DNA from 4 places in the Desulfothermus okinawensis JCM 13304 genome. Region 2 is predicted to be linked to each of the others. Evidence: riboswitches for the same ligand, from Rfam matches in the RefSeq annotation. Region 2 holds a riboswitch; each other region holds the start of a gene.
The links. A riboswitch is a leader RNA that binds a small molecule or an ion and turns the genes downstream of it on or off. The one in region 2 is predicted to bind cobalamin.

Region 1 (3,168 bases), on a different contig from region 2:
CAATAGATAAGTTATGTTTCCATAGGGTTTTATTTGAAAAGGAAGATCAAACATTTTTCCAATATACAAAGCCAGGCTTCCCTCAATCCCCTGAATCTTTGCCTGTCCATGATTTTCGTAAGTTACTACTCCATTTATATAATCTGATTTAGTCTCTATTTTGTCCTTAAAATAAGTGTAAAAATATCCAAAGGATGCATCCAAAAACTCAAATGATGTGTCCACACCACCTTCTGCAGTCCAGCTCCTCTCTGGATCTAGATCTGGATTACCCCTATAATGTGTTCCCCATACATAATAATCTGAAGACAGTTGCTGGGCACTGGGCATTCTATATCCTTGTCCATAGTTTGCCCTTAATTTTATATTGTCAGTAAGTAGATATACTGCTCCTATGGTTGGGCAAAGATGTGTTTTGTCTTTATCCTTACCCTCTCCTTTTTCAATTTCTACCTTATATTTGTCGTATCTGGCTCCACCTGATAAAATAAGGCTATTATCTAGTAACTTTATTTTTGCCAGGACAAACCCTGCAGGATTTTTGTACTTTGTCTCTTTTGGTGAATAAGAGGATTCAATTTTGTAATAAACCCAATCAAAACCAGTGGTAAGAGTGTATTTGTCCAGGTCTAGGGTAATCTGTGCCTGTGCGCCTCTATGCTTTGTGTATTGAATAGACGGGGTACCATCATCCCAACCATCTGGATTACTAAAAATAGGATCCACCCATTTATTTTTATCATACCCTTGAAAGTATCTTACTTTCCAGAAAATGGGCAGAGATGGAAGTGTTCCTTCATATATAAAATCAGCAGAACTAAGTGACTTATCAGAATAATCGTCTAAATCATTTTTACTTAAATATGAAGGAGAACCTGCCCTGTCTGTATCGAATTTTGTATAAATAACCCCAATTCTATTTCCTGGCAAAAACTCATATCCCACATTAAAGGAATAGTCTTCTTTTTTATCATACCCCGTATTCTTATATTTTACATTATCTGCTGTGTCATAATCATCCATCTTACCCCTGCTGTATGCAAATGAATAATCAAAGTTCTTGATTTTTCCAGAAGAGCCCACTGTGCCATCCTGGTAATTAAAGCTACCAAGGGTTCCTTCTAAAAATGCATGGGGTTTTCCTTTTCCCCTTTTTGTTATTACATTTATAACACCACCAATACCTGCTGAGCCATATTGTACTGCCCCTGGTCCCCTGATTATTTCAATTCTCTCAATATTTTTTGTTAAGATCTTTGCAACATTTCCTGTTCCAGCACGGCGTCCATCCAAAAGGATCAGAACATGCCCAAGTAAATCATTTCCATGTGTATCTGTCCTAAAACCCCTGATCCCTACTGACGTGAGAGTACCAGGATACTCCCTAATTGTGCCTATCCCTTTTTCAGCAAGAAGCTCCCCTAAATCTTTAGCAGATGATGCCTCTATCTCTTTTTGTCCAATAACCTCAACATTCATAGGGGTATCTTTTATAGATTCTTTGTATCTACTTGCAGTTACCACCACTGTATCCAGAGAATATTTACCTTGCTGTGCAAATGAATTTTGTGAAACAGTAAAGATTAAAATACCAACAAGAAAAATCCATTTTTTCATTTTTACTTACCTCCTACCCCAAGTTTGCCAAAACCTGGGTAAAATAAATTTTGTTAACCATATAATCTCATTTCTTTGCCAGTAAACTTGATTCCCATGTCCCTTCCAATTTCAACAAATCTGAGAAAAATTCTTTTCATGCCTTTGGTGGTCATCTGCCACCACGCCCTCATTATGTCTTCTTCACTCCCTGGAGAATGGGCAATTTCTATTAAGTCTGCATCCTTAAAAACCTTCTTTAACTCATTTTTTACCTGGTCTAAATCCAATCTCTCTGTGTCTGTCCTTACATAACAAATAACTCCTGTCTTCATAACCATTCCTCCTTTTTCTGGTTTTTAAATAAAAAAATCCCTGAAATCCTAATTAGTTAAGGACTTCAGGGATTTCCCGTTTTTATCCCCAAAGACTTTTGTCTTAAGCCCCTTGCCCCGAAGGAACTTAAAAATCTCATTGTTCAGGCAGGTCTTCTGACTCAAAGGATCATCCTACTCGCTGCGCCTTCCCTCTCCCCGCCACCTTTTTAAGCAAGGACATAGGTGAAGCCAAAAGTTTTTGACCTTCACATACTGCTACTTGCAAATAGCAAGTCCTTCACTTGAAAAGGTGGCGGGGGAAAGTGGCCTTTTGCAACTTTCGTCCCCTTATCACAGCCGCGGGCCGGTTCCGGAATCTCACCGGATTCCCTTTTAAGCTTAAATGGCACCTGAACAATTTTTAATTGCTAATTTTATTTACTGCCTTTTCAAAGATCATGGACAAAAGTTTTAGTCCTTTAATCGCCCTTGGAGCGGGACGATTAAAAAAATCTGAATTTACCACGAACACATTTGAGTATTTAACTGCATCAATCTCTTTATATTTTTCCCAGAGACTTTTCAGTCTATTTAAATTTGAAGCAGAATGGACCATTGAAGTTATTATGATAATATCTGGATTTAGTCCAATTACCTGTTCAACGGATATTCTGGGATAACCATGAAAACTCCCAAAGATGTTTTTACCTCCAGCTATCTTTATCAAATTATCTATTAATGTATTCCTTCCAACTGTCACCATGGGATCTATTCCTATTTGAAAAAAGACCTTTGGTGGATATTTAAACAATTTTCCCTTTTGTGTGATACTATCTACTTCTTTTCTTAATCTGTCCACCGTTGATTTGGCCTTTTTTTCGCATCCTACTAGTTTTCCCAGAACAAGCATGGTGGAAAATAAAGAGTGAATATCCCTTGGATCTACTACAAAGACCTTTATGCCAATATTCCTTAATTTTAAGACTATGTGCCTTGGATTCCCATCTTTAGTTGCCAGAATTAGATCTGGTTTTAGAGATAATATCTTTTCAATGCTTGGATAAATATATGACCCTACCTTTGGTAATCTTTTTACCTCTTGTGGATAATTACTAAACTGTGTTACACCAACTACCCTATCTCCAGCACCAATTGCAAAGAGACACTCTGTTATACTGGGAGCAAGGGATACTATTCTTTTTGGATAAAAGGGTAGTTTTATAGTAGTCCCTGATATATCTTTTATTTGTTCACA
Region 2 (3,168 bases):
ATATAGGGTAATATAGTACTCACCATATTCTCCCTGGGAATACAACTTATAATTAAATGGCATAATAATAACTTCAGGATTTAAGTTTATCTCTTCTAAAAAAGGAGTCAGTTTTTCCGTTATTTCAAGGGACCAGATGGTTCCCATATCATCAAATGCATCTAAATCATGGGTTATTTCTGGATCTAATAGATGACATACAAGATATATTTCATCGGTTTTTAAAGGATCCTTTGGTGAATCTGAGTGTATAAATACCTCAACTACCCTTTTATCTAAAGATACAATCTTTTCTGCAACTTTTTTTAAAATTTCCAAGCTTTTCATATAACTCCCCTTAAATACTGGTTGCAGTATCCATTTTATTTTGTTCCTCTATAGCCCCTTCAATACAATTGATTAAATCTTCTTTTTTGGCCATATTTGAATCATAAAGTGCAATCTGCAAATTGATTGCCCTTTGCACTATGGGTTTTGTAATGTCAAAAAATCCTTTTAGAGATAAAATAGCATTTGGGATGTCCCCCCTATGGGCAAAACAAAGGCCTAAATAAAGGGACACAAAATTGCTTTTAACTCCCCTTTTTTTTAATTCCAAAAATTCCTTCATGGAATTTTTTATATCCCCTAGTTTGTAATAACAATAGGCCAATTTTTGCCTTGCAACTAAATTATCTGATCTTTCCTCAACCATTTTAAGATATATATCCCTGGCATCTTCATATTTACCCTGTGACAAATATTCGTCTGCCTTTTTTGCATCTTTGTTTGTAAAGGAAGAAGCCCTAGATGGTTTAGTTGAAAATCGCTGTCTAAAGGCAAATAAAAAATCCCGCCTGCTTAGATAGGTCTTTTTCATAAAAATCCTCTTATTATTAAAGTATTCGCCCAAGTTTATCAAAATGACAAACTTGGGCTAATGTCACTCAAATATCCGACATCAAGAATTTTTGGGATTTTATACACTAAGGATGCCTATGACAAGGGGTAATTGATAAAAAATTTTGCTATTTGTTGACAAAGCATATGGATATGAGATAAAAAAGCTGCATCAGGTGCCGTTAGGCTTAAAAGGGAATCCGGTGCAAATCCGGAACCGGCCCGCGGCTGTGATAAGGGGACGAAAGCTGCAAAAGGCCACTTTCTTCCCCGCCACCTTTTTAAGCAAGGACATAGGTGAAGCCAAAAGTTTTTGACCTTCACAAACTGCTACTTGCAAAGAGCAGGTCCTTCACTTGAAAAGGTGGCGGGGCGGGAGGGAAGGCGCAGCAAGTAGGATGATCCTTAGAGTCAGAAGACCTGCCTGAGTAAAATTTAAAATATTGCCCTCGGGACATGGGGCTATATTTTAAATTGGGGATAAAAAAGGGAAATCCCTGAGATTTTTTAATCTCAGGGATTTTTTTATTAAAAAATACTTGATACTTAAAAAATAATAATATATCCTACATACACTTTTTTAAAAAATAACACAAAAAATGCAAAAGGAGGATTTATGGTATCAAAAAAAATCTTATTCATGGCCTTAGTCTTTCTTGTATCCACCACATTTAAGAGTTATGTCCATGCCTATGACATTACAAAAGAACTCTCATTAGATGTGTCCATATCTGGGGCATATCAGTATATGGACTATGATTCTAATAACACTGACGATAGTCTGGGAAGGGGCAGTGTATCATCAGACATTGGTTTTAATTTCCATCCCACGGACATAGACGAGTTGCAGCTCACCTTTAGTTTTGCAGCAGGAAATAGTTTACATAATAATTCTCCATTTATGTTCTCATCCTATGCAGAAGACCTTGAAGACGATGTAAAGGACATTAATGGAAGGAGTAGGGACTATCTATTGGAGGCATGGTATAAACATACCTTTAACATATCCCAAGATATATCTCTGTCAGGTACTTTTGGGATAATTGACTCCACTGCATACTTGGATGCAAATGAATTTGCCAACGACCAGGCAACTCAATTTATGAATGAGGTATTTGTAAACAATCCCCTATTAAATTTACCTTCTTACGATATTGGAGGAGTAGTTGAGCTATCCATTAAGAACTTTTATATAAAGGCCCTTGGAATGAGCACAAAGACAGATAAATGGGAGACACCAGATGAGGACGATACAAAATCCTATAATTACTATGGGGCAGAAATAGGATACAATCTAAACACGCCCCTGGGCCAAGGCAATTACAGGTTAACGGGATATGAAACCACTGAAGAATTTCAAGGATGGAAGGGTTCAGAAGAAAGATATCAGGGAATTGGAGTATCAATAGATCAAAAATTAGGAGACATATTTGGAGTATTTTTCAGATTTGGATGGCAGGACGACGATGCAATAGTTGATTTTGATACCATGTATTCAGGTGGAATCAATATAAACGGTAAACTATGGGGAAGAGAGGATGATGAAATAGGTGTTGGATATGCATATCTAGACGGTGCTGACAAGGCAGACGTGGACAACACCCAGGCAGTGGAAGGATATATAAAATTCAAGGTAACTGACTACAGTCATCTGTCACTGGATATCCAATATATGGATGATAACTACAAACACAATATAGATGATACTGATGGTTTCATATACGGGGTCAGGTATGTAGTAGAGTTTTAGCAAGCCCAAAGCACTCTTTATTCTATAGGACCTGGATTCGCAGTTTGAAAAATAATCCTCCCTTATGGCGAATTCAGGTCTCTTTTTATTTCCTATTTCTTTTTCAAAATAATTCTGCAATCAGCAACGCTAATACCCATATTCTCATCATGGACAATAAGGGGATTTATATCCAACTCCTGGATCTCTGGATGATTTACCATCAAATGGGATATCTTCATTATAGCTTTTTCTAAACCATCTATGTCTTTTCTCTTATCCCCCCTAAATCCTTCAAGGAGTTTATATGCCCTTATACCTTGGACCATTCTCCTAATATCTCCTCTAGATAGGGGGGCTATTCTAAAGGACACATCTTTAAAAACCTCAACAAAAACCCCTCCAAAGCCAAACATAACAAGGGGACCAAATCTTGGATATCTTGTTGCACCAACTATACATTCTATACCCCTTGGAGCCATTTTTTGTACAAGTACACCATGAATCTTTGCATCTTTTTTATACTCATACGCATTTTTCACTATTTTATTAAAACCCTC
Region 3 (3,168 bases), on a different contig from region 2:
CAGACACATTGCCTATGCTGTTAAAATAAAAGACAAATACAGTGTTGTCATGGACGGAAAAATAGTTGGAGGTTCTTCTTATGATGAAGTAAAAGACATAGTGTTTAGTGCTGATTCAAAACACATTGCCTTTGTTGGAAGGATTAATAGGGATTTTTTTGCAGTTATAGACGGAAAAGAATCTAAAGCCTATCAATTTGTTGGGACCCCCATATTTTCATATAATGGTAAAAACATTGCCTTCATGGGTTATGAAGACAAAAAAATGTTTATTGTGTTAGATGGAAAACAAGGACCTAAATTGGATCAAATTGGAGTTTACTTCTTTTCAAAGGGAAGTGAGCTTTTTTATATGGGGGTTAGAGAAAAAAAAGGAGCTGTTTTTATAAATAATAAACCTCAAAAATTTTATGACTCAGTAGGCCTACCAGTGGTATCCAGTGATGGAAAACATGTAGCCTATAGGGCCAGAAAGGGAAAAAGGTGGTTTATTGTACTGGATGGAAAAGAAGGTAAAGGCTACGACTTTGTAAGGCGTCCTAAATTCTCTAATGATGGGAAACACCTGGCATACATTGCTGTGAAAAATAAGAAGTATTTTATAGTACTAGATGGTGTGGAGGGCAAAACATATACATGGACTGATTTTCCCTATTTTTCTAAAGATGGAAAGCACATAACCTATGTGGCAAGCAATGGTAAAAGTACGTTTATGGTAGTGGATGGAGTAGAGGCAAAAGAAAAATTTCTTGGATTTCTCAAGGGACTACCATTATTTTTTGAAAAAAACTGCGTAATTGGACAGGCAATCAGAATACCAGGACCCAAATTCTATGTAACGGAAGCATGTTTCTAAAGAATAGAGGGGAGTAAAATCTCCCCTCTATTCTTTAATCTAAATCAATCCCATTATCTTTTGCTGCTTGCCTTACATGTTCTACAATTATTTTTACTATCTCGGGATTCTCGCCCAGGCCTTTTATTACTGGATAGACTTTAATCCCTTTGGATTTAATCACAGATTTCCAGGAATCTTTATCATTTCCTGCCATGTCATTATTTGCATGGTCACCTGCCACCATCATAAGTGGCTTTAGCACCACCCTCTTTACCTTGCAGTGGACCAGTCCAGATACCACATCCTCTAAAGTAGGAAATCCTTCAACTGTACCAATGAATATCTTTACCCCAGGATACATCTGTCTCATCTTTTTTTGAAGCTGAGCATAGATACCTGTTGAGAAAAATTCATTTCCATGTCCCATATATACCAGGGCCGCGTGTTTTTTCTTCGCATACATAACATCATCCTTAAGGGCCTTTGCTGTCTTTTCAATATCTTCAATATAGTCGTGTTTTGGACCCCACATACCTGTTATTGGACGTCCAATAACCAATTTTTCAAAGGGCATATATTTTTTCTTTAGTGTCTTAATGGAATTTAGTCCATTTATATATGAACTTAGGTCCATAAACTCTTCACCTGCGTAGAAATGAGTTGGCTGAACAATAATTGTCCTATATCCCTCATCTTGCAAATCAGCAATGGTTGCAAGGGGACCCTTTACATGGAGTATATCACTTGGGATATCCTTTCTATTTTTCCATTTAGGATCGTTCTGCCTTTTATGCCAGATTTTTCTTATAATATTTGAAGTAAATGCCATTTTCACCTCAACAGAGGGAAAGTCCTTCTCTATTGCCTCCTTTACATTGATAAGAGACTTTAGCGCTTTGGGATACGTGGTACCAAATGCTGCAACCACGATTGCAGTTTTTGATTTTTGATTTTGCATAGCCATTCCCCTGCCCAGGATCAATGTTGATAAAATAATTGCTACAAATAAAACCCTTAAAAACCTCATGCCAGCTACCTCCTTTTAAAAGATAATTAAAAATAAAAAAACCCTTTAACTGGACACAAATCCAGTTAAAGGGTTGCACCCGAGTTTTCTTCACCCTTAAAGGCTAATCTGTCCCTGGCAGATTATGAAAAAAAATTATTGTGGCAGGTCTTCTGACTCCAGGATCATCCTACTCACTGCTCCTTCCCACCCCGCCACCTTTTCAAGTGAAGGACCTGCTATTTGCTAGTAGCAGTGTGTGAAGGTCAAAAACTTTTGTCTTCACCTACGTCCTTGCTTAAAAAGGTGGCGGGGAAGTGGCCATCTGCAGCTTTCGTCCCCTGTCACAGCGGCCGGGACCGTGCCAGATTTTCACTGGCTTCCCTTTTAAGCCCATAATTTGGGCACCACAAAATGGCTAATAATTTTTCATTTTCAAATAGTCAATAGTTTTATTTAAATATTATGATTTGACAATATTCTTAATTGGATTTTAGAATTCCCCATCAACTATAATGGAGGGATGAGATGATAGTTGCAATTGACTCCCATATGCATGGGGATATCTTGATAAAAAGAGACAGAGATTTCCCCCAAAAGTACTATTCCAACAATATTGGAGGTATTGTTTGGGCGTATAATGATAAAATCAAAGATATATCCCAATATGCCCAATACTGGGACTATTTAGCAAAAATCACAAGGAATATATCTAAAGTCAATTCTCCTTTTTTTTATAAAGTGGGAATACATCCCAGGACTATTTGCAGGGAATTGAAGGACAAACAGAATCTACCCACTGAAATAAAAAAGGCCCTAGAAAATAGCATGAAAGATCCTAAATGTCTTGGTATAGGAGAAATAGGTCTAGATGGATACGACCAAGACCAAGAAAAGATATTTATTGAACAACTAGATTGGTGCATAAACTATTTGCCAGAGAATAAAAGAATTGGGATTCATACACCGAGAAACAACAAATACGAGATTACCAAAAAAACTTTGGAAATCTTAAGTAATTATAATGCGCTTCACAAGCAAATAGTAATTGATCATGTTGAACTAAGTACCATTGAATTATTAAAAAATATCCATGTCCATATAGGAATTACCTTACAACAAGGAAAATCTAGTAAAGAAGATGTAGAATCCATAGTAAATATGAATCTCTACGACATAAACAAAATACTATTAAATAGTGATGGGGGACAAAAAATCTCCAAAGAATACATACAATTCGTCAAAGAAAATGGTCTAAAGCCTCGGCAGAAATCTCAACTCTTAAAAGATAATGTTATATCCTTTTACAACCTGAATAAACAAC
Region 4 (3,168 bases), on a different contig from region 2:
AGTATTTTTTAATAAGATACCTGTAATCACGGCTATTAGGATGCCAATTAAATACAGGGAAAATATTAAATTGGTTCCCCCTGTTGGGAAAAATGCAGCTGCAAATAGGGCGTACACCGGGAGTCTGGCGCCGCAAGACATAAATGGGTTCATGGCTATGGTCATGAGCCTGTCTCTTTCGTTTTCCAGGGTCCTGGTTGCCATAATGGCAGGGACATTACACCCAAAACCAACTAACATTGGAATAAATGCCTTTCCAGGTAGACCAATTGCCCTCATGAGCCTGTCCATAACAAAAGCAGCCCTGGCCATATATCCTGAATCCTCTAAGATAGAAAGGCACAGGAACATAAATCCTATTGGGGGGATAAAGGTTGCAACAGTCTGGATGCCCGCTCCTACTCCATTGGCGAGTATTGTGATAATCCATGCTGGAAAATGGAAATTACTTAGTAAGTGGGATAGACCATCTACGAATACTGTTCCACAGAAAATATCAAAAAAATCAATAAAACATCCTCCAACATTAATAGTAAACATAAAGGTAAGATACATTGCAAATAAAAATATAGGTATTCCCCCATGTTTAGTTGCAGTTGCCACAATCTACAGGGAAGCAGGACCAAGGTGGACAACCTTTATTGTAATATATACAATAATCATTGCCTGGTCAGTATCTACCCTATTTTATCAGCTTGCCACATTTAATAAACACCCTATTTTATCAATTGCATGGATTATTGGAATATGCATATTTTTTATGGCTTTGTTTTATTTTCTCAAAACAAAAGGCGCTGAGATTTTAGAGGTGGAGACATTGAAAAAACAAGTACATATAGGATGTGATGGTTGTAGCAATAGTTCCATATGTCCCATGTCTATTAATGATTAAACAAAAAAGGGGGATAACAGATGAGTGTTAGAAAAGATCTTTTATCTAATTTATGGGACAAAATAATTAAGAAAAAATGGAATTCAAAAAAATATGGTATGATTAACAGCCAGTCAAAAATCAAAATAAAAAGGATAGGATAAATTTAAGAAATTGAATTAGTTCAATAAAAATGTAACAAGAATTGAGGCTGTTATTTAATTAAATCCTTTTGTCAAACTAACTTGACAACAAAAATTAATCTTTGTAAGCATTGATTCAACCAAGCAGAAACAAAAAATTGTTCAGGTGCCGTCAGGCTTAAAAGGGAATCCGGTGAAACTCCGGAACCGGCCCGCGGCTGTGATAAGGGGACGAAAGCTGCATAAGGCCACTTCTCCTGCCACCTTTTCAAGTGAAGGACTTGCTATTTGCTAGTAGCAGTGTGTGAAGGTCAAGAATTTTGGGCTTCGCCTATGTCCTTGCTAAAAAAGGTGGCGGGGGAGGGAAGGCGCAGCGAGTAGGATGATCCTTTGAGTCAGAAGACCTGCCTGAGCAAGGATATTTTTAAGGTCCTTCGGGGCAAGGGACTTAAAAATATAAGTCTTTGGGGATAAAAACGGGAAATCCCTGAAGTCCTAATTGGTAGGATTTCAGGGATTTTTTTATTTTCAGGGAAAGTTTAAGGATGATTATAAGGTCATTTTTGATTGGAATAATATTTACTCTATCAATTTTCGCGGTAAAATCTGCCATGGGGTTATATTATATAAAAAATAACAAGAGGCATTATTATACAATGCTGGGAACTACTGTAGCTATCTATTTTTCTATCTTTTATTTATCTTATCTTATTATAAAATACGTTGATATAACAAGTATATTTCCTCTATTTGAAAGATTTTTAAAATCAGGAATGTCCATCCATCTAATAATGGCACTTGGCATGATATATTGGGGGATTAATATACTTTGTAAGGAAATAAAAAATACAAAGGCCTATTTATTTTTATTAATACCATGTCCCCTTTGTATGATAGTTATATTCTTAACTTTATCTTTTTTATTTAAATTTATTGGTAAGTATAATATCAAATATCTTATTAGTTTTTATTTTATATTTTTAGCTATTCAAATTTTTACCCTTATATTATTGGATATATTAACTAGATGGTACAGGAAAGTATCATTTATAAATTTTCTAGGATATACACTTATTTTTATAGGAATATATTTTTTATTGGTTTATTTACTTGCACCACAAATTGGACAACTCACTAATATCTATCGTCTATCAATGCATTCTAATTTAAGCCATAAATTTAGTCTAAAAGATATGTATATCATAATAAGCTCACTTATTATAATATTATTTGGCTATTTTCATAAAAGGAATTTAATAAAATGAATATAAACTCTATTTTACAAACTATTATATATGTTATCTCATCTTCCCTGATGCTTCCTGTAATGATTTTGTTGGTAATATTAGGTATTTATATTTTGTATGTTTCAGGTAATTTTTTATCTGAATTTGTCGAACGAAAAAGAAAAGTAAAATCATTAAATATTGATATATTATTAAATGATATAGACAGTAAAAAAGAATTATCTGATCAATATCTTGATAAATTTACCTTTAATGTGAAAAATTATGTGCTTAAATTAAATAATATAATAAAAAATAAAAATGGATTCCTTGATATAACAGTTGAAAATCTATTGCAACATACAGAATTAAATATGATTTCAGAACTAAACAGAATAAAAATGATAGTTAGAATAGGTCCAAGTCTTGGACTCATGGGCACTCTTATTCCAATGGGAACAGGTCTTAGTTCACTTAGCTCAGGGGACATTACCCGGTTATCTTCAAGTTTAATTATTGCCTTTACCACAACAGTTGTTGGGCTTGCCCTGGGAGTTATTGCTTACTTTTACTCTATTATCAAGGAAAGATGGATTAAAGAAGATATCATGTATATAGAGGTAATCACAGAGGCCTTTATGAGGATTGTATTAAAATGAAATTCTTAAAAACAAGGAGATATCAATTTTCTAATATTGACGATGATCCCTTATCTGGAGTTGCAAACCTCTTTGATCTTGGTCTAGTATTTATTGTAAGTCTTCTTTTAGCTCTTTTAAGCGTTTATCATTTAACAGATTTTTTTAATAAAGACACAGAAATAACCATAATAAAAAAAGATAACCATGTGAAAATGGAGATAATTACAAAAAAGGGAAAGGTTATAAAGGCATATAAGGTTACAAAAAAAATAGGTCAGGGAGAAGGG

Region 1: another riboswitch for cobalamin. It lies ahead of ACYQ0O_RS07990 (hypothetical protein); the one in region 2 lies ahead of ACYQ0O_RS08435 (carbohydrate porin).
Region 3: another riboswitch for cobalamin. It lies ahead of ACYQ0O_RS01905 (sirohydrochlorin cobaltochelatase); the one in region 2 lies ahead of ACYQ0O_RS08435 (carbohydrate porin).
Region 4: another riboswitch for cobalamin. It lies ahead of ACYQ0O_RS07960 (DUF2162 family putative transporter); the one in region 2 lies ahead of ACYQ0O_RS08435 (carbohydrate porin).

The regions. Positions count from the first base shown of each region.
Region 1 covers NZ_BAAIEW010000017.1:55,804-58,971, reverse strand. Annotated here, with positions in the region: gene ACYQ0O_RS07995 (TonB-dependent receptor plug domain-containing protein) at 1-1,617, opposite strand, end outside; gene ACYQ0O_RS07990 (hypothetical protein) at 1,671-1,931, opposite strand; cobalamin riboswitch at 2,061-2,342, opposite strand; gene ACYQ0O_RS07985 (ABC transporter substrate-binding protein) at 2,335-3,168, opposite strand, start outside.
Region 2 covers NZ_BAAIEW010000019.1:19,485-22,652, forward strand. Annotated here, with positions in the region: gene ACYQ0O_RS08425 (hypothetical protein) at 1-327, opposite strand, end outside; gene ACYQ0O_RS08430 (tetratricopeptide repeat protein) at 338-859, opposite strand; cobalamin riboswitch at 1,037-1,321, shown strand; gene ACYQ0O_RS08435 (carbohydrate porin) at 1,496-2,629, shown strand; gene ACYQ0O_RS08440 (acetate--CoA ligase family protein) at 2,722-3,168, opposite strand, start outside.
Region 3 covers NZ_BAAIEW010000003.1:25,046-28,213, reverse strand. Annotated here, with positions in the region: gene ACYQ0O_RS01910 (TolB-like translocation protein) at 1-856, shown strand, start outside; gene ACYQ0O_RS01905 (sirohydrochlorin cobaltochelatase) at 891-1,865, opposite strand; cobalamin riboswitch at 1,991-2,271, opposite strand; gene ACYQ0O_RS01900 (TatD family hydrolase) at 2,373-3,168, shown strand, end outside.
Region 4 covers NZ_BAAIEW010000017.1:46,524-49,691, forward strand. Annotated here, with positions in the region: gene ACYQ0O_RS07945 (nucleoside recognition domain-containing protein) at 1-351, opposite strand, end outside; gene ACYQ0O_RS07950 (hypothetical protein) at 278-892, shown strand; gene ACYQ0O_RS07955 (hypothetical protein) at 913-1,035, shown strand; cobalamin riboswitch at 1,162-1,440, shown strand; gene ACYQ0O_RS07960 (DUF2162 family putative transporter) at 1,560-2,279, shown strand; gene ACYQ0O_RS07965 (MotA/TolQ/ExbB proton channel family protein) at 2,276-2,899, shown strand; gene ACYQ0O_RS07970 (DUF2149 domain-containing protein) at 2,896-3,168, shown strand, end outside.